Regions from separate parts of the Granulicatella adiacens ATCC 49175 genome, predicted to be linked through region 2. Evidence: a T-box and tRNA genes for the amino acid it is inferred to sense, from the RefSeq annotation. Region 2 holds a T-box; the other holds one or more tRNA genes.
What was found. A T-box is a leader RNA that pairs with one kind of tRNA and senses whether it is charged. The one in region 2 lies ahead of serS (serine--tRNA ligase), so its partner is inferred to be a tRNA-Ser.
Positions count from the first base shown of each region.

Region 1 (6,795 bases), 220 kb from region 2:
TACTACGGAGCTACGCCTAATAGTGAAAATATCGCCTTTCATAATGAATTTACGCCTACTTCTTGCCCAGCGCGTTCGCTAGCGCTTCATGGCAATAGCAACGATTCGCTACGTAATTATGTAATTGAGAAAATCAAGTACTATCAATCGTTAGGGGACACAGTAGAAGAAATGCTACAAGCGGACGCTGGAAACTACGAAGGATGGCAAAAGAATAGCGTAGGCTGGTGGTATCGTGAAGCCAACGGAACATACCCCGCTAACAAATGGCGCAAGGTAGATAATGAGTGGTTTTACTTTGACGAAAACGGCTATTGTATGCTTAATCGTTGGGTTAAACTTAGCGACAAATGGTACTACTTAGACGTACGCGGTGCTATGGTAACGGGCTGGTTTATGGCTGGCAATAGCTGGTACTATTTCAAGGAAGACGGTAGTATGGCTACTGGTTGGGTTAAATACAAGGATAAATGGTACTACCTAAACACTAGCAACGGCTTCATGGAGTCAAATGCATTTATTAAAGGAAAAGATGGGTGGTACTACATCACTGAAGATGGAACTATGGCAGAAAAACCTGACTTCACTGTTGAGCCTGAAGGGTTAATTACAGTTAAATAATTTATAAAGCCTGCTCATTGAGCAGGCTTATTTTTTACATTTTCTCAAAAATATTTAATAAAAACCGTTGACAGTATACCACTAAAGTGGTATACTATTAAATGTAAGGGAGATACCCTTAACGATAAAGAAAGGAGAAAAATATGAGAAGATTGGCAAAAAAAAGGCCACTCAAAATGAAGCTAAAACAAAGTTTCAAAATCAGACTCAACTTGTTTATCTTCTTCTTCGAGTGGACGATTGAGTGGGGCGAATAGCCCCTCTCGATTGCCTATATCTTATCATAAAAATAACGATTATGAAAGTAACATTTAAAAAAGGGTGGCAACCTTTCGATTGGAAAGCATTTGTCGCATGGCTTATCTTTATTGGGTTAATAGTATGGTTTATATTTAAGTAGGTGATAATATGAAAGTAGATACCAAGAAAATTGAATGGCTGTTAAATAATGCAACTCAATATAGAATTAATAAAGATACAGGCGTTACATTATCTATTTTAAGTCGATTAGTTAATGGTGAACGCAAAATAGAAAACTTGACTATAAGAACTGGTAGTACATTAACTGAATATGCTGAAAAATTACAAAAGCAGGAGAAGTAACTCCTGCTTTTTGACCATCCTTTTGACCTTCTATATGTCTAAAATAATACACAGTTTTCTAAAATTGCAAAAATTAAAATGTTGTTATATCAACGTTTTATGAGCTTTTCTTTAAAAATATAACCAGGTAATTTTTGTATCCTCCCAAATAAATATTTCTAATCCTTTTTTCCACCGACAGCTGTCGGTGGTTTTTTATTTTGTATAGATATAAATTGACTATCCTTTTGACTTTCTATTCATACCTTAATAATGGATAGTATCAACCGAGTTAGTAGTGCGATGTTTTAAAATAAAAAAGGACACCTAATTTAGGTGTCCTATGCAGAGCCGGTAAAACCTCTCTAAAAAATATCATCTGTAGAGCCTGCGATAAATCGCACCTCTAATGTATGTTTATTATAATGAAACTATGAATGAATATCAATTTTCGAACTAAAAATTTTGAATGACAGTAGTATCAATAATAAAATTACTTTATCTGTAAGTTTCAGCAGCAGAGTTAATTAACACTATTGATAAAAAAGCATTGATTGAAGCAAAAATCCGTACTATACTTAAAATATGGAGAAGTACCCAAGAGGCTGAAGGGGTCGCACTCGAAATGCGATAGGTCGTGAAAGCGGCGCGGGAGTTCAAATCTCCTCTTCTCCTTAAAAGTTCCTTATATATCAACATTTATAGATGTTTTGTTCCGTAAATGTTCTGTAGCTGCTTTTTTAGATAGATTCATTTTAATAGAGTAATGGAGGCGGAGAATAAATGGCCAAAGTAAAATTAAATTTAAATCAAACGCACTGTTGTGGAATTTATTCGGATAAGACGGTGTATCGTTTTACAGGGGATAGCTACCAAGAGTTGTTTTACCTGCTTCAAAGACGTGGACTCATTGAATCATTTATCGACGGGGACTTCATTGTCTATGATGAATTAAGACAGTACTCTGATTTACCTCCTTATCAGAAACTTACTGAGGAAGAATTAGAAGCGATTGATTTTGATAGTATTATTCAAAATCTTAGTGATAATGAAATCAAATCGGTGATTGAAAAATTCTTTGCCTATCGCTTTGACTGTGAGTTTCAAGAAGTAGAAGAGTAAAAAATGCAAAAAAGCTGACAGCTCTATATCAGAGCCGTCAGCTTTTTCAATTATAGATGATTAGCGAATCACTTGTTCTGTTTCTTTGTCGAAGAAGTGAGATTTGTTTAAGTCGAATGCTAATTCAACTGTTTCGCCTGGGCTGTGGAAGTCACGTGCATCCACTTTAGATACGAATTCAGTATCATCAACACGAGTATAAAGCATTGTTTCTGCACCAAGTAATTCTGATACAACAACTTCTGCTTTTACTGAAGATGAAGGATAAGTATCGATAGCGATTTGAGAACCTTTGATATCTTCTGGACGAATACCGAAGATAAGTTCTTTTCCTTCATAGCCTTTTTCTTCAAGAAGTTTTTTCTTCGCTTCTGGTAATTGTAATGATAAACCTTTACCGTTTGTAATCACGCCGTCTTTTAATGTGACATTGAAGAAGTTCATTGCTGGTGATCCGATGAATCCAGCTACGAATACATTGTTAGGTGTGTTGTACACTTCTTGTGGAGTACCGATTTGTTGTACGAAACCGTCTTTCATGATAACGATACGGTCCGCCATTGTCATCGCTTCTGTTTGGTCGTGTGTTACGTAAATAGTTGTTGTTTCTAAACGACGGTGTAATTTTGCAATTTCAGCACGCATCGCAACACGCAATTTAGCATCTAAGTTAGAAAGAGGTTCGTCCATTAAGAATACTTTCGCATCACGAACAATCGCACGTCCTAAAGCCACACGTTGACGTTGACCACCAGATAAAGCAGCTGGTTTACGTTCTAAGTATTGTGCTAAACCTAAGATTTCAGCAGCATTTTTAACGCGTTTGTCAATTTCAGCTTTGTCGTATTTACGTAATTTCAAACCGAATGCCATGTTATCATATACGCTCATGTGAGGATATAGGGCATAGTTTTGGAATACCATCGCGATATCACGATCTTTTGGAGCTACGTCGTTCATCACAACGTCGCCGATTTTTAATTCCCCTTCAGAAATATCTTCTAGACCAGCAATCATACGAAGTGTAGTTGATTTACCGCATCCAGAAGGTCCTACGAATACGATGAATTCGCGATCTTTGATGTGTAAGTTAAAGTCTGTTACGGAATAGTTTTCCGCGTTGTCATATTTTTTGTGAATATGGTTTAATTGCATTTCTACCATTAGGATTTCCCCCTGTCATTGTTTTAACACTATTAGTTTACGATTTTTAATAGAAAAGTGATAGGGTACATTGCACAAAAAGTATCCTGTTTTTTGTGCATATTGCCGAAAAATACAATTTGAAGGATTCTTTTTACCGTATCTTAAGATAAAGAATGTAAGGATTTTCAAAAAAAGAGTGAACACGAGTGCAAGCTTTCCAAAACTTTGTTATGATAAGAGGTAGAAACTTTAAATGAAAAGGTGATGAAATGGAAAGAAAACGTGGATTTGAAGTTATATCTGCTTATGAAGGGAAAGGAATTAATGTTCCTAAACGTTCTACAAAACATTCGGCAGGTTATGATTTTGAAGCGGCAGAAGATATTGTGTTACCAAGTATTTGGAAAATGATCTTTAAATTTGCTGCTACTCAATTAAAACAATGGATTTATACAACCGATAAAGAAACGGTTGAGGCAGAATTACAAAAAGAACAAAAAGTATTAAAACCGATTCTTGTTCCAACAGGAATTAAATCTTATATGCAAGAAGATGAATATTTACAACTTGCGAACCGTTCAAGTAATCCACTTAAACACTTTTTAGTATTACCAAACGGAATTGGAGTTGTTGATAGCGACTATTATAATAATCCAGATAACGAAGGACATATTTACTTCCAATTAATCAACTTTGGATTATTCGATAAAGAAATTAAAAAAGGCGACCGTATTGGCCAAGGTATTTTCTTACCATTCTTAAAAGCAGATACGGACGAAGAAAATGATATGAATGAACGTACAGGCGGTTTTGGTTCTTCTGGCGTTCGTTAGAAAGGAGCCAATATGGCAAAAACAGCCACAAGTTTTGTATGTAGAGAATGTGGATATAATTCACCAAAATATTTAGGAAAATGTCCAAACTGTGGAAATTGGTCCACAATGGAAGAGTTTAAGGAAACGACGAGTAACACGAAACGACCTTCTTTAGTCCAACAGTCAGAAGAAGCCCATAAAACAAAACCGATGCGACTGGACCAGGTTTCTTATGAACGCGTCAACCGTGTAAAAACATCCATTAGCGAACTCGACCGTGTGCTTGGTGGTGGCGTGGTGCCAGGCTCCTTAGTATTAATCGGTGGGGACCCTGGGATTGGAAAATCGACTTTATTATTACAAGTTTCTAGTGAATTACAACAAACACAAGGGACCGTTCTCTATGTATCCGGAGAGGAAAGTGCGTCTCAAATTAAAATGCGTGCAGAGCGTCTTGGGATGCAAGCAGACGGATTTTATATTTATGCGGAGACAAACTTAGAAGATATCGTTGCGCAAGTGGAAGCCTTAAAACCAGACTATGTCATTATCGACTCGATTCAAACGATGACACATCCGCAAGCAAATGGGGTTGCAGGAAGCGTGTCTCATGTTCGTGAGGCAACGGCAACACTCATGCGACTTGCGAAACTCAATCAGATCGCCATCTTTATTGTGGGTCACGTGACAAAAGAGGGAGCGTTGGCAGGTCCTCGTATGTTGGAACATATGGTGGACACCGTTCTTTATTTTGAAGGGGATAAGCATCATAGTTTCCGAGTGCTTCGCTCTGTGAAAAACCGTTTTGGGTCAACGAACGAGATTGGGGTCTTCGAAATGCATCAAGAAGGGCTGAATGAAGTAACCAATCCTTCGGAAGTCTTTTTAGAAGAACGTTTGGCTGGCGCAACTGGTTCCGCAATTGTCGTGTCTCTTGAAGGGACAAGACCAATTTTAACCGAGGTGCAATGTCTATTGTCCCCAACAGCCTTTGGAAATGCACGCCGTACGACAAGTGGTCTAGACTATAATCGTGTTGCGCTCTTGATGGCGGTACTTGAGAAACGTGCAGGTCTTCTATTGCAAAACCAAGATGCTTACTTTAAATCAACAGGCGGCTTGAAACTGGGCGAACCCGCAGTCGATTTAGCGATTGCGATGAGTATCGTTTCAAGCTATAAGGAAAAAGAAACGCAGATGGGGGATTGCTTTATCGGCGAAATTGGCTTGACAGGTGAAATTCGAAAAGTAAACCGTGTCTATGACCGTGTCCGTGAAGCAGAAAAACTCGGATTCAAGCGTGTCTTCATTCCAAAAAACAACTTAGATGGATGGAAAATTCCTGAAAATATCGAAGTTGTCGGTGTATCTTCTGTCAAAGAGGCTATTTATAAAGCCTTCAATCATGAAAAATAGAAAGGAGAGGATTGGATGGAACAACCCAAAAAATTTCGAGCATACGGAAGAAAATTATTACAATTCATTTTCGTATTGCTCGGAGGATCTTTAGGAGCGACGTACTTTCCAAGTCTATGGCAAACGTTCAATATTTCAAATGAATGGCTAACATCTCAAGTAACGAATATTTTATTAGGTGCAATTATTTTATTCTGTATTTCATTTTTCGTTGCTGATCCAATTTTAGCGGGAATTCGTAGACTTGAAAAAATTGTGAGTCAACTATCAGTAAGTTATTTACTCTTCGGGATGATAGGAGCGCTGATTGGACTATTAGTGGCTTGGCTAGTTGGCCTTCCGTTTACTAATTTGCAAATTCCTGCAATTACTCAAGCGCTGCCGATTGCGCTTAGCATTATCTTTGGTTATCTTGGATTTTACGTAGGAACCACTCGTCGTGAGGATATTTTAAGAGTCTTCACAGTCAATAAGAAAAAAACAGAAGATTCTCCAGTGTTAGAGCGTAAAGCAGGAGATAATTTTAGAAAATATAAACTGCTTGATACGAGTGTTATTATTGATGGTCGTATTTACGATATTGCTAAAACAGGCTTTATAGAAGGGGTACTAGTGATTCCGGTATTCGTATTGAACGAGCTTCAATACATTGCGGATAGTGCGGATAGCTTAAAACGAGTAAGAGGTCGTCGAGGTTTAGATATTTTGAACGCCCTTCAAAAAGAAGAGCATATTCAAGTAGAAATTTACGAAGGGGATTATGATGATATCAATGAAGTCGATCGCAAATTGATTCGATTGGCCAAATCCATTGATGGAATTATTATCACCAATGATTTTAACTTGAACAAAGTAAGTGAGTTCCAAAATGTTCCAGTATTTAATATCAATGCTTTAGCCCAAGCCATTAAACCAGTTGTGATTCCGGGTGAAACGTTGAAGACTACCGTTGTGAAACAAGGAACGGAGCGTCAGCAAGGGGTAGCGTACTTGGATGACGGAACAATGATTGTCGTGGAAGACGGTCAATATTATATGAATGAAGAGATTGAAGTAGTCGTTACGAGCGCGCTTCAAACTGCAGCAGGTCGTA
Region 1 covers NZ_CP102283.1:70,666-77,460, forward strand. The annotation lists gene NQ540_RS00405 (N-acetylmuramoyl-L-alanine amidase family protein) at 1-621, shown strand, start outside; gene NQ540_RS00410 (hypothetical protein) at 1,030-1,224, shown strand; tRNA gene NQ540_RS00415 (tRNA-Ser) at 1,791-1,878, shown strand; gene NQ540_RS00420 (hypothetical protein) at 1,987-2,325, shown strand; gene NQ540_RS00425 (ABC transporter ATP-binding protein) at 2,386-3,489, opposite strand; gene NQ540_RS00430 (dCTP deaminase/dUTPase family protein) at 3,741-4,304, shown strand; gene radA (DNA repair protein RadA) at 4,317-5,702, shown strand; gene NQ540_RS00440 (PIN/TRAM domain-containing protein) at 5,718-6,795, shown strand, end outside.
Region 1: it encodes a tRNA-Ser, which carries the amino acid that the T-box ahead of serS (serine--tRNA ligase) is inferred to sense. The anticodon was not compared.

Region 2 (14,391 bases):
CGTGGGCGATTTTGGCGCAGTCTTCATATTCTAATGTTGATTTTGTAAAAGTACCGTATTTGTTTTTCTTTACCTTCACCGCTCCGAGGCTCGTTTGTTGCGTCTGGAAAGTGCGGGTCATGACTTTACGTTGGACGTTTTGATAACGAAAGCCAATGGTTGAAGTTTGCTTAAATAAAATGGCTGTAAACCGTTCGAGGTCTCCTTCTTGGATGAGAAGTGTGAGATGTGTTGCCGGACGGTTTTTCTTTGTGTAAACGGGAGTGTAATGCACATCTAGCGCGCCTTCTTCTAATAAAAGGCTCATGATGTAGCCAAGTTCCTCACCGCTTTGGTCATCGATAGTTGTATCGATTTGAATGATTTCATCGTTATTAGAAGTCACGACTTGATGAGAATGTGTGCTTTTCTCTAAGAGTGTTCCGCGTAACGCGTTGAATTTACCCGTGTCACGTTTCCCAAAACCATAACCGACTTTTGTAGCAGTTAGGTTTGAAGGTTGTGCAAATACTGGGCGGATGGCCTTAAAGAGAGCGAGGCCGGTTGGTGTCACAAGCTCTGTATGAATGTCAAAGTCTTGTGAGAATGGAATGGCAGTTTGGAGTCTTAACTGCATTACAGCAGGTACTGGTACAGGCATGACTCCGTGTGCAACGGTAATTGTTCCGCTACCTTCTGTGACAGCAGTGCTGTAAACCGTATCGATGTCGAGTGTTTCCCACAAAATGAAGAAGCTCATGATGTCGATGATAGAGTCTGTTGCGCCAACCTCATGGAAGTGAATTTCCTCCACAGGCATTTGGTGTACGTTCGCTTCCGCTTGTGCGATGTCACGGAATACTTCCAAACTTTTTTCTTTTACAAAGTCACTGACACCACTTGAAAGAATAATCGTTTCGATTTCTTTCAACCCACGAACTTCTCCGTGATGGTGATGATGACTATGTGTATGCTTATGAGAATGACCGTCGTGAGTATGTTCGTGGTCATGATGATGATGATCGTGTGGCTGTGAATGTTCATGCGTGTGTGCATGTGTGTGTTCTTCGTGCGCATGTGAATGAGCATGTTCATGTGTATGTTCGTGCTCATGGTGATGGTCATGATGGTGATGGTCAAAGTCACCAGCGATGCCATGGTCTTTTTCACCATGTTCCATATGCACATCGAAGTCTGTTCCCCAAATACTGCTTTTCGCGATGCGGTCTACATGAAGATGGTAACCGTCGAGCGAAATGGTCGTAAGGGCTTCTTCTAGATGCTTGCGGTCGGCTCCTAAATCGAGTAGAAGAGCATTTAGCATATCACCGCTCAGCCCAGAAAATGGTTCTAAATATAATGTGCTCATGCGAGTCCTCCTCGAATGTTGTTAATCATGCTTGCTGAATAGGCTGCGCCAAAGCCGTTGTCGATGTTTACGACAGTAACGCCGCTTGCACAAGAAGTCAGCATGCTGAGTAAAGTCGTCACGCCTTGAAGATTCGTTCCGTATCCGATGCTGGTTGGAACGGCAATTACAGGAACGTCTACTAACCCACCGACAACACTCACAAGAGCACCTTCCATACCGGCGATGACAATCACGACGCTAGCGCCTTGGATGTCTTCGAGACGATTGAAGAGGCGGTGAATACCTGCAACTCCGACGTCGTAAATACGTTTGACGTGATTTCCGAATGTCTCCGCAGTGACAGCCGCTTCTTCGGCAACAGGAATGTCGCTTGTACCCGCTGTAACGACTGCGATGTAGTGTTCATGTTTGGGTGCGATTGGGTTAAGGACGAAGGTACGTCCGAGAGGTTCATAGACGCCCTCAGGGAAAGCCTGTGACAGAGCTTCACCTTTTTCAGCGTTCACGCGTGTCGCAAGAATGGCTGTTTTATGTTCATTCATTGCACGGATGATGCCAATTAATTGCTCAATGTTTTTTCCTTCACCATAGATGATTTCTGGAAATCCATTGCGCTTTTGGCGAGAAAGATCAATGGCTGCGTACCCAATGTCTTCAATCCCTTTCAGAAGGGTGGACGCTTCTTCAACTGAGAGGCGTCCATCTTTAACTTGTTGTAGGATTTCTTCTTGTTTCATATTATTTATCTTCGACGATGACAGATAATCCATCGCGGATAACTGTTACTTTTGCGTCTGCTCCTTGAAGTTCGAAGGCACGTGCAAGAGCTTCGTCAAATGTTTTCGCTAATTCCATATGCATGTTTGTAATAAGACTTGGTTCAACTAAGTCAGATACAAAGATTACATGGTGGTGCACTAGGATACGCGCTAAGATTTGAGAAGTCCATTGGTCTGGAACTGTTTCAAGTCTTGGAGTGTTAATTGCTTGGTCTAAGAAATCTTTAGGGTCTTTAACATCTGCTAAGTTACGGTAGAAACCTTCACCACCGTGACCATCTTGACATCCAGCAACCATGATAATCACGCCGCCTTCTTTGTTTGTTGCTTCGGCAGCAGTCATCCCTTTAACAGCTTGATAGATGTTTTGGTCTAGTGGAAAACCACCATTTGTTGAAACGGCGATATCACAAGGGATTTTAGTTACATGCGCTAATTCACGAACGAATTCGCAACCCACTTTATGAGCTTCAACCATATCTCCGGCAAATGAACCGATGATATGTTTTTCACCATCTAATACAACATTTACGATGAAGGCTAAATTTGCAGTACGTGCTGCGTATAACATATCTTCGTGGATTGGGTTATGGTCTAAGTTACCAGTACGTGATTTGTCTGAGTCGATAAAGTCACCACTGTGGTTTGCCATAATTGTTTTATAGGAAGCAACACCAGGAAGAACTGATTTACGTCCGCCAGAGAATCCAGCGAAGAAGTGGCTTTCGATAAATCCTTCAGCAATTAGTAAGTCTGCTTCAGCAGCGATACGGTTGATGATGCAGTCACCACCTGAAGGAAGTTGACCGATTTTAACCATGTCTTCGTCGTTTGTAGAAATGTGCATTACGATTTCTTCATTGTCCACGATTTCTTGACCGTATTTGTTAATTAACTCTTCGCGAGTTGAAGGACGGTGGAAACCAGTCGCAACTAAAATACGGATACGAGCGTCAGGGTTCACGCTACGGATACGACGTAAAATGATAGGGGTAATGATATGTGAAGGGACTGGACGTGTATGGTCAGAACTGATTAATACGATATCTTTTTTACCTTTTGCTAATTCTTCTAATGTTTGGCTACCAATTGGGTTATCCATTGATTTTTCCACTGTTTCTTGTTCAGAAAGTGGGTTGTGGTAGTTTTCCGCTTTCGATTCAAGTAATCCTGCAAAGTTTTTGTCAGGAATTACAGCAGTAATTGTCTTTTTGTCGTAAGGTAGTTTAATTTCAACCATGATAACATCTCCTTTAATTTGTTTGTCGATTATAAGTATACTCAAATAACGCACAGCAGAAGTCTCAAAGGTTAGTAACATTTGTTAACGTATATTTTCGTGGTAAGATGATAATAGTGTGTATAGGAAATTGTCTTAGAGGAGTGTTCAATTTGAACAGTGAAAAATATTTAATCGATTTTTTAGAAAAAGAAAATACCCCTATTATAAAGAAGAAAAAACACATGTACCTGGCATACCGTGGATTGGAGCAGGCCTATACTTATGTACTGATTGATGGAGTAGTGAAGACTAGTATCATTATGAAAGATGGCCGAGAGTTCAATTTAGAGTACGTTACGCCCGTGGATATCGTTTCACTTGTTCGTGATGAGGTTTCTAACTATACATCAGCACCTTTTAACGTACGCATTGAGAGTGACGAGGCAACTTTCTACCGTATTCCACGCATTAAATTCTGGGAATATGTAAGAGATGATAAACACTTACAAGATTATATTCGGGAATATTACCGGAATAAATTGTCTGAAACCATTGAATCATTGCAATATATGACGATGAATGGGAAGAAAGGGGCGGTCTGTTCCTTCCTATATAAATTGATGAATCAATTTGGCGTGGAAGTAGAGGATGGAATTCTTATCGATTTTAACGTTACGAACGAAGATATTGCTGGCTTTTGTGGAATCTCCACTCGTAATAGCGTAAACCGCATTATTCATGATTTAAAAGAAGAAGGCGTCGTTGAAATTCATAATCAGAAATTACTGATTTTAGATAAAGCATACTTGGAAGAATTTACAGGTCGAGAAAGCTTTTAGGATAGAAAGAAGGAACAAATAATGGATGAAAAAGAAGCACGATTACGCGAATTGTTAAAAGAAGTGGGAAAAATTGTAGTACCTTATTCTGGAGGAATCGATAGTAGCTATTTATTGAAGATTGCAGTGGATACTCTAGGACGTGACAATGTGATTGCGGCAGTCGTGAACTCGGAATTGTTTTCTGACCGAGAGTTTAGTGAAGCAATCGATTTAGGAACAGAAATGGGTGCTCGTGTATTAGGGCTTGAAATGGAAGAGTTATCCGATCCGCACATTGCTTCAAACACTCCGAATAGTTGGTATTACAGTAAGAAAATGCTCTATCAAACCATCAAAAAGAATGTAGAAGGAGAAGGATTTACTGTTCTTTCAGATGGATTAATTATGGACGACATCAACGATTATCGTCCCGGTGTGAAGGCGCGTAATGAGGAAGGCGTGCGTAGTCTCTTACAAGAAGCTGGATTATATAAATCAGAAATTCGTGAATTAGCCAAACGTGCAGGAGTGACGAACTGGAATAAGACTCCTTCTTGCAGTTTAGCTTCTCGTTTTCCATATGGAACTCGCATTACTCCTGAAAAAGTAGAAGCGGTGTTTAAGGCGGAAGAATATTTTGCAAAACGTGGATTTGAACCAGTGCGTGTTCGAGTGCATCAAGATTTGGCTCGTATTGAAGTAGGGACAGACCAAATTGAAAAATTAGTTAAAAACCACGAAGAGATTAATCAGATGATGCAAGAGTTAGGCTTCTTATTTGTAACGGTCGATTTGCAAGGCTATAAATACGGAAGAATGAACGATCAGCTAGATGAAAAAACGAAGAAAGAAGCGATTGGATAATGATTGTTTCGCCCCAAGAAGTATTAGAGTTCTGGTTTAAAGAATGTGAAGCTTCAGATTGGTTTAAAAAATCGGAGGAGTTTGATGCAGAAATTCGAACGAGATTTCTTCCCACTTATGAGGCTATCGTTTCAGGCGAAACGGTTCACTGGCGCAAGACCTCGCGAGGTCGTCTAGCCGAAATAATTGTTCTGGATCAATTCTCAAGAAATATGTTTCGTGAGGATGCAAAAGCGTTCTCTGCGGATTCTTTAGCCTTAATGCTTGCCCAGGAAGCTTTGCCTTATTGGAAGGAATTGACGGTGGACGAGCAAGGATTTCTTGTGATGCCTTTCATGCATTCAGAGTCTCTTTGGATTCATGATTGGGCTGCAAAATGGTTTGACGAACCTGGATTAGAACGTCGAAAAAAATATGAAATGGCTCATCGTGCGATTATTGAACAATTTGGTAGATATCCTCATCGAAATCAAATTTTAGGAAGAAAATCAACAATAGAAGAAGAACAATTTCTCGAAAAACATAAAGGGTTTTAAAGAAAACACAACAAGAAAAAAACACTTTTCTTTTTGTGTTTTTTTCTTGTTAAAAGATGGAAGGGCATCCATTGTTGATGTGGATACATTAATATTTTTTCCTCGAACAGCAAGCGAATATGAGATTAAAAATAAGCGCAATTTTGTAATAAAAGATTAATCAGATTACCATTGTTTTTCCTTTATTTTTTCGGTAACATGAGTAAGCAGATTTGAGAGATTTAGGAGATATAAAAACATGAAAGGTCCTCGTAAATGGATGAAAAAATTCGTGTGTGCCCTTAGCATTTTTGCTATGAGTGCTACGAGTTTTACTCCAGTTATTTATGCGCAAGATGCCGCAAAAGAAAAAGAAGAAGCAGCTGCGATTCAAGATGTACAAAGCTACATTGCAATCGAGCAAACGAGCGGAAAAATTTTGATGCAAAACAATCAAGATGAAGTTCGTGGAATTGCTTCAATGAGTAAAATGATTTCACAATATTTAATTTTAGAATCGATTAAAAAAGGAGAAATCACTTGGGAAACAAAGATCCCAATTAGTGCCAGAGCCAATCAATTAAGTGCCAATTATAATTTATCCAATGTGCCACTATGGCCAAATGAAAAATATACAATCAAAGAACTCTTTGATGCGATCTCAATCTATTCAGCCAACGCAGCAACTCTTGCAATTGCCGAATACATTGGTGGTTCCGAAGCGAATTGGATTGAACGGATGAAAGCAAAATTAAACGAGTGGGGCATTAAGGACGCGACAATTATTAATGTAACAGGATTACCGAATAAATACGGTGGCAGCGAAAAAAATCCAGCTTTTGGAGACGAAGACGAAAATAGTATGTCTGCTCGTTCGGTTGCGATTATTGCTAAAAATTTAGTGAATGATTTCCCCGAGATTTTGAAGATTTCATCAATTCCAACCCAAACTTTCCGTCCAAATGGATCAGGAACGACTAAAATGGATAACTTCAATTACTTACTTCCAGGGCTCTTATTTGAGTATGAAGGGGTAACAGGATTGAAGACAGGAACGAGTGAATCCGGTGGAGCTTCAATTACGACAACAGCAACAAGAAATGGATTTTCTGTGATTGTGGTAAGCATGGGTTCTAAAGAGCCACTAAACCGATTTAAAGTCACCAGACATCTTTTAGATGAACTGTTCAAAAAGTATGAAGGACTTATTGTCGGTTCTCCAGGGAAATCCGTTCAAAATTTAGCGCCGATTCCTCTGGAAGGTGGAACGGAAGAAACACTGAGCGTTGACTATGGAAAACCTTTTGTTGCAGCCGTTCCAAAAGGGACAGCCCTTAGCCAAATTAAAATAGGCTTTATTCCGTTAGATGAGTTGAAAACAGAAGATGGAAAAGTAAAAGCGCCTGTTCAAGCAGGACAAACGGTCGGAACATTGACCTTTGAAATGCCAGGTGAAAATCTAGGATATGTAGATGGTAAGGATCACGGAACAGTAGAAGCATTAGCTGCTTACGATGTGGAGCAATCGAATGTGGTCACAGAAAGTGTCCGTGGAGCAAAAGGTTTTGTTGGACAAGTTGTTCAAAAAGTTCAAAACTTCTTTGGAAATGTATGGAGCGAAATTCAAAATGTATTTACGCCAACAGCCTCTAAATAAAAATACAGTAAAAGGCTTGCACTTTTTGCTTAGGGCGTGTACAATCTTAGACAAATGATACAGTATGAATAGTACCTGCGATCCTTTAGTAGAGAGCTAGTGGTTGGTGAAAACTAGCAAAGAGAGACCAGCGAATCCACATACGGTGCGAGAGCGAAAACATTGATTAAGCTATCCGGAGAAAACCGTTATCTCACAAATGAGCGCAATGGCAACATTGAAACCGGGTGGTACCGCGAAGACAATTACTCTACTTCGTCCCTAAGACTAGAAATAGTCGGGGGCGGAGTATTTTTTTATACAGAAAATGGAGGGAAAACATATGTTAGATATGAAACGCATTCGTGAAAATTTTGAAGAAGTGGCAACAGCTCTAGAAAACCGCGGTGTAGACCGTGCGACAGTAGAAGAGTTACGCAACTTGGATGAAGAACGTCGTGCACTCATCACGAAAACAGAACAATTAAAACAATACCGTAATACAGTGACGGAAGAGATTTCTCTTCTTAAACGAAATAAGGAAGATGCTAGTGCTAAAATCGCTGAAATGAAACAAGTCGGTGAAGACATCAAAGAAACAGATGTTTTATTAGCAGAAGTGGAAGAAAAAGTAGAATACATCGCATCTCGCTTACCAAACACAGCTGCAGAAGGTGTACCAGTAGGGGCAGATGAAACAGAAAACGTAGAAGTTCGTCGTGAAGGAACTCCACGCGTATTCGACTTCGAACCAAAACCTCACTGGGAAGTAGCAGAAGCGCTAGATATTTTAGACTTCGAACGTGGAGCTAAAGTATCAGGAAGCCGTTTCTTATACTACAAAGGCCTTGGAGCTCGCTTAGAACGTGCCATCTACAACTACATGCTTGATTTACACGTGGAAAAACATGGCTACACAGAAATGATCACACCATACATGGTAAATGAACAATCAATGTACGGAACAGGTCAATTCCCTAAATTCAAAGAAGATGTGTTCCAATTAACAGACGAACGCAACTTAACATTAATCCCAACAGCGGAAGTGCCATTAACAAACTACTACGCAAACGAAATTTTAGACGAAGCGCAATTACCGATTTACTTCACTGCGCTTAGCCCATCTTTCCGTTCTGAAGCAGGTAGCGCCGGTCGTGACACTCGTGGTTTAATTCGTCTTCACCAATTTAATAAGGTAGAAATGGTGAAATTCGCGAAACCAGAAGATTCATTTGATGAATTAGAAAAAATGACAGACAACGCGGAAGATGTACTGCGCGGATTAGGATTACCATTCCGTACGATTGTGTTATGTACAGGAGACATGGGATTCTCAGCAGCGAAAACATACGATGTAGAAGTGTGGATTCCAGCGCAAGATACGTACCGTGAAATCAGTTCTTGCTCAAACTGCGTGGACTTCCAAGCGCGTCGTGCGAAAATTCGTTTCCGTCGTGAAGATAGTGGCAAGATTGAATTAGTGCATACATTAAATGGATCAGGACTTGCAGTTGGACGTACAGTTGCTGCTATTCTTGAAAATTACCAAAATGAAGATGGTAGTGTGACGATTCCAGAAGCGCTTGTACCATACATGGGCGGCGTTACAAAAATTGGATAAATCATCCGCTTTGAAATAGAGAAGAGCCGCTGTGGAAACTCCACAGCGGCTCTTGTTTTTGTCATTTATTTACTGAACACTAAAGTAATTCCGAGGGCTCGTAAAAACTGATCCATCAACGTATTATTCTTTTTAAAATCATCTTTGAAATCCTTCACAAGTTGGACTTCATCAGTAATAATCCCATTCACAGGACTGTTCAAATATTTTTGAATGACATCTTCACTATTGATGGTCCAAACATAGACTTCATGTCCTTGTTGTTGCGCATTTAGAACAAGCAATTCTTGATAAGAAAAGTCTTCTATGACGAAGAAATCCACTTTTGGATTGCCAAACCCTCCGAATTGGAAGGGAATGACATAACCCGTATTTATTTCTGGAGCTTTTTCTTCCAGTTCTTCCATCACTTTCAAATCAAGGGACATCACTTTATTAGAAGAATCGATACCTAACTCTTTATATTTTTGGATAAAGAGATCTACATAATTTTCAGGTTCGCCTCCATGGGGTTTTAATTCAATGATGAGAGGGATGTTCAAATCTTTAGCTTCTCGGTAAAACTCCTCGAAGGTCGGGATATGGCTAGCAAATCCCGATTGATAAATCGGTAATCCCCTCACTTCATCCAAGGTCATATCTTGAACCCGTTTATTCAGACGAGCGAGTCGTTTTAAATTGTAATCATGCATCACCACAAATTGATGATCTTTGGTAAGGAGGATATCCATTTCTACCATGGTAGCTCCTGCCTCTTTTGCAGCCTTAATTCCTTCAAGGGAATTTTCGACTGCCTTTGAAGTATATCCACGATGGCCGATAATTGCTTGGTCAGGCATGGCGTCTTTGGCATAGGTTGATAGCGTTGTAGAGGCCGCATTTCCAATCACAAAAATGAGAGCAACGGCTGTGACGATTTTTCTCTTATGTTTCACTTCAGGAAGATGTTGATATAAATGAAGGGAAACGAGTTTTCGCTTGTGAATCACTTTTGTCATGACGATAAATGTAGCCATTTTCGTATAAATGATAATGAACTCTTGAATAAGTTTGGCAATCGTGAGGACACTGCTGAGTAGAAAAACATTATCTCCTTCAGGGTTGATAAGAGATACCAAAGCAACACTTAAAAAGGAAATAGCCACAACAAAGATGAATAAAACAGCCTCAACGACACCAACGATAAAGAGGAGTCTCCACGTATTCCCTTTTGTAATCTTCCAACTTTGTAGAATATTTTTAGTAAAAGGTTGATCTGTCAGGATTTGTAGTGGAATTGCAAAGGAACTTCTAGCGTGAAAGTAAAGGAGCAATACAATTAAAATCGTGTAGATTATGACGCCACTCCCAGTTTTGGTGATTTCTCCCGTTATGAAACTAGGAATATAAATGTTTTTGGAAATAAAGGTTAAATCTCCTAAATTGATAATCGGAAGAAGCGTTATAAAATAGAGTAAAAATGCAATAAAATGTCCGTTTAGCAGTTGCTTTAATTCAATAAAGGCATTTTTAACACTGGTTCGCCATGAAAAATGTGTTTTTCGAATCGTTCCATAGATCATAAAAATTAGAATCGAGAACTCTAAAAATAAAATAAAAGCAAACGCGAGTAAGTACATAAGGATGAAAGGGATCATCCAAGGGTTTAATAAAACATGTTTAAAATTTGAAAAGGTTAGATTGGCTTGACCTGCAAAAAAGAGCATTCCTTTAAAAATTAGAGATAATAATCCAAATCCAAAGACGGAGATAAATAGCTGTAGGAATAAGGAATTGCGTAAATACATCCAACTATGCTTGGTTAAATTGCTGAAGGTAAAGCGAATCGTTTTCCAGACTGGAATCTTGGTTTTCATGGTGCCTCCAATAAATTTCTTTCTATCAACATAGCATGAACAAAAGCTTCTATCAAGTTGAAATCCGGAATCTTAATAAGATTGACACTTATTAAGGCGATTTAATATAATAAAACATATTTAAGATTTTTTTATACTTTAGGAGGACTAAAATGAAAAAGAAGTTATTAACATTTTTATGCTTAATGGCAACGGTTGTATTAGCTGCCTGTGGATTTAAAAAAGTAGATGCCGGAAACTACCTTAAAACGTCTTTTAGTGGCGTTGATACAAAAGGACGTATTACGTATCAATTCAATACAGAGGAGTTAATCACCGCTTTCTTAGTAGAAAATCCTAAAGCAGACGCCAAAACAGAATCAGAATTAAAAGCGGCTATTGCTGAAGTTAAAATATCTCCAAGCAAGACTGAAAATTTATCAAATGATGAAGAAGTTACTTTAACGTTTGCGAATACAAAGAATCTAGAAAAATTTGTGACAATTCCTTCAGAGAAAAAAGTGAAAGTAACGGGATTAACAGCTGTTAAGAAACTAAATTCTGAAGAATTAGCAAAATTAGTGTCTTTAGAAGCAACAGGTTTCAACAAAAAAGGAAAAGCGAAAGTTCGCATAAACGACCCTCGTGTAGCTTCCATTCGTTTTGTAGTTGAAAATGATGGTCAATTAGAAAATGGAAAAGATGCTAAAATTAAAATTGACGGAAACTTCGATAAAGTTTTAGAATCAAATGGTTATATTTTAGAAGGCGATGGAAGCTTCACTCTTCCAGTAAAAGGCTTAAAAACAGTTGCTGACAAATTTGAGGATGCAAAAAACAAAGATGAAGTTGTTAAAAAATTAAAAGAAGAAATCAACAAAAAGTACACAGATGCGACCATTACTTTTGATAAAACTTATTATCGTGGTTTATCAAGCGGTGTAGGTGAAAGTGGATATGGCGACGGTTTAATCGAAGGAAACGGAAATCTTGTAATGCTTGTTCGAGTAGAGTATAAATATGCTGGCAAACGTACGCTTGCAATTGGTCTTTCAAACTTAGTAACGAATGCAGAAGGAAATATTGAATTGAAAGATGCTCAGCTAGTGGATAAATATTTTGATGATTTTGCAACTGCTGCTCAAAAATTAGAAGCAATTGGATATACAGAAGTAAAATAAGATAAGATAAGATAAGAGATGTTAGGAGAGACTGCCTTATGTAAAGGCGGTCTCTTTTTCTGTAAACAAAAGCACTTTTTTCATTTTTATGAAAAAATTTTTATAAATGAATAGAAAATAGTTGCGAGAATTGTCAGAATATTATATACTACTCTCATCTTAGAAATTTAAAGTATGAAAAGAGGGATCTTATGAAATTAAAACAATTCACATTAGGAGCTGTGGTTGCAGCCATTTTAGCAGGTTGTGGAAGTGCAGCAGATAGCAACACAGTCAAAATCGGAGGAAACTTCGAATTAACAGGGAACGTAGCAACTTACGGAACTTCAATGAACAATGCAGCACAATTAGCGGTTGAGCAAAAAGGGAAGTTACTTGATAAGGAATTAAAATACGTTTCATATGACAACAAATCAGATAAGACAGAAGTAGCTTCTGTTGCGAAAAAATTAGCTTCTGAAAAAGTAGTCGGGGTTGTTGGACCAGCAACTACAGGGGATGCAGCAGTATCAATCCCTGTAAATGAACAAGCTAAAATCCCAACAGTATTCCCAGCAACAACAGGAGACGGTGTAACATTGAAAAACGCTGGAGATGCATCTTCAGTATATGAATACATCTACCGTGTATGTTTCTCTGACAGCTACCAAGGGGTTGTAGGAGCAAACTTCGTTAACAAGAAATTCGGAAAAGCTAAAGTAGCCATCTTACAAGATACAGGTAATGACTACTCTAAAGGTTTAGCAGATGCCTTTGAAAAAACTTATACTGATAGCAAAATCGGTGGGTCAGTTGTAGCTCGTGAATACTATCAAACAAAAGATACAGACTTCCAAGCGGTATTAACAACATTGAAATCTAAAGACTTCGATGTATTATACGTACCTGGTTACTATGAAGAAGTTGGTCTAATCATCAAACAAGCTCGTGAAATGGGAATCACTCAACCAATCGTTGGTGGAGACGGTCTTGCAAGTGACAAGTTAGCAGCATTAGCTGGAAACAGTTCAAACCTTTCAAACGTTTACTACACATCTCACTTCTCAACATTGAGTAAAGATAGTGATGTTCAAGAGTTTGTAAAAGCATATAAAGAAAAATTTGGTACAAACCCAGATACTTTCGCAGCTTTAAGTTATGACGCAACTCAATTATTAATGAAAGCTATTGAGACTGCTGGTTCAACAGATCCACAAGCAATCACAAAAGCTTTAGCAGAAACAAAAGAATTTGATGGTGTAACAGGTACATTCTCAATGGGTGCTGACCACACACCAGTGAAATCAGCGGTTGTAATCGAGTTCCAAAATGGACAAGAAGTAAGTGCTCAAGAGTACTCTGCTGAGTAATGATAAGGATATTAATATATTGAAGAGAGGCACGGAGAGTTTCTTCCGCCTCTCTTTTCCACTAAATAGAGGATAGAAATGAAAGGAGAAAATATATGGAGTTGTTAATTCAACAATTGGTAAACGGGCTCGCAGTCGGAAGTATTTATGCCTTAATTGCGCTCGGGTATACCATGGTTTATGGGACGATTAAACTGATTAACTTCGCACATGGTGATGTGTACATGATGGGGGCATTCATTGGTTACTTTGCGGTAATGGTTTTGAAATTGAATATTTTCCTAGCCTTATTATTAGCCATGGTAGCATGTGCCGTTTTAGGAGTGGTGATTGAACGTGTCGCGTATAAGCCGCTTCGTAAATCAACTCGTGTGGCTGCATTAATTACAGCCATCGGGGTTTCTTATTTGTTAGAAAATGTGATGAGTTATTTCTTTGGGGCGGAATCACGTCCATTCCCTTCAGACTTTGGAACAGAAACATTCACCTTATTCGGAGATATTTCTGTGAATGGAAAACAAATCCTGATTTTTGGGATTACAATTTTATTAATGGCTTTATTACAATTTATCGTTCGTTATACAAAAATGGGGAAAGCCATGCGTGCCGTTGCTGTTGATGAACAAGCCGCTCAATTAATGGGGATTGACGTAGATGGAGTGATTTCATTTACGTTCGCGCTTGGTTCAGCACTTGCGGGGATTGCAGGTGTCCTTGTTGGGATTTACTACAATACGATTTCTACAACAATGGGAATTACAGTTGGATTGAAAGCCTTCGTAGCAGCTGTACTTGGGGGTATCGGAAGTATCCCTGGAGCGATGGTCGGTGGCTATCTCATCGGTCTATTAGAAACAATGGTAAGCTTCTTCGGATATTCCCCATATCGTGACGGAGTGGTTTATCTTCTATTATTTATTATTTTAATCGTATTACCAGCTGGATTGTTTGGTAAAAATGTCAGAGAGAAAGTGTAGGTGAAGAAGATGCAAAGATTTCATAAAAAGAATATTCGTTGGACATTGTTCGCATTAGGAATGTACGCACTTCTTTTCGTACTTGTACAAACAGGAGTAATCAACTTCTACTACGAAAGTACCTTCATTAATATCATGATTAATATCATCTATGCTGTTGGATTGAACCTCATCCTTGGGGTTGCCGGACAGTTCTCACTTGGACATGCAGGATTTATCGCCATTGGTTCTTATAGTGGA
Region 2 covers NZ_CP102283.1:1,810,319-1,824,709, reverse strand. The annotation lists gene larC (nickel pincer cofactor biosynthesis protein LarC) at 1-1,348, opposite strand, end outside; gene larB (nickel pincer cofactor biosynthesis protein LarB) at 1,345-2,088, opposite strand; gene larA (nickel-dependent lactate racemase) at 2,090-3,370, opposite strand; gene NQ540_RS08945 (Crp/Fnr family transcriptional regulator) at 3,478-4,191, shown strand; gene larE (ATP-dependent sacrificial sulfur transferase LarE) at 4,213-5,037, shown strand; gene NQ540_RS08935 (DUF924 family protein) at 5,037-5,573, shown strand; gene NQ540_RS08930 (serine hydrolase) at 5,812-7,209, shown strand; T-box leader at 7,263-7,475, shown strand; gene serS (serine--tRNA ligase) at 7,532-8,809, shown strand; gene NQ540_RS08920 (glycerophosphoryl diester phosphodiesterase membrane domain-containing protein) at 8,875-10,665, opposite strand; gene NQ540_RS08915 (hypothetical protein) at 10,818-11,825, shown strand; gene NQ540_RS08910 (ABC transporter substrate-binding protein) at 12,017-13,174, shown strand; gene NQ540_RS08905 (branched-chain amino acid ABC transporter permease) at 13,270-14,151, shown strand; gene NQ540_RS08900 (branched-chain amino acid ABC transporter permease) at 14,161-14,391, shown strand, end outside.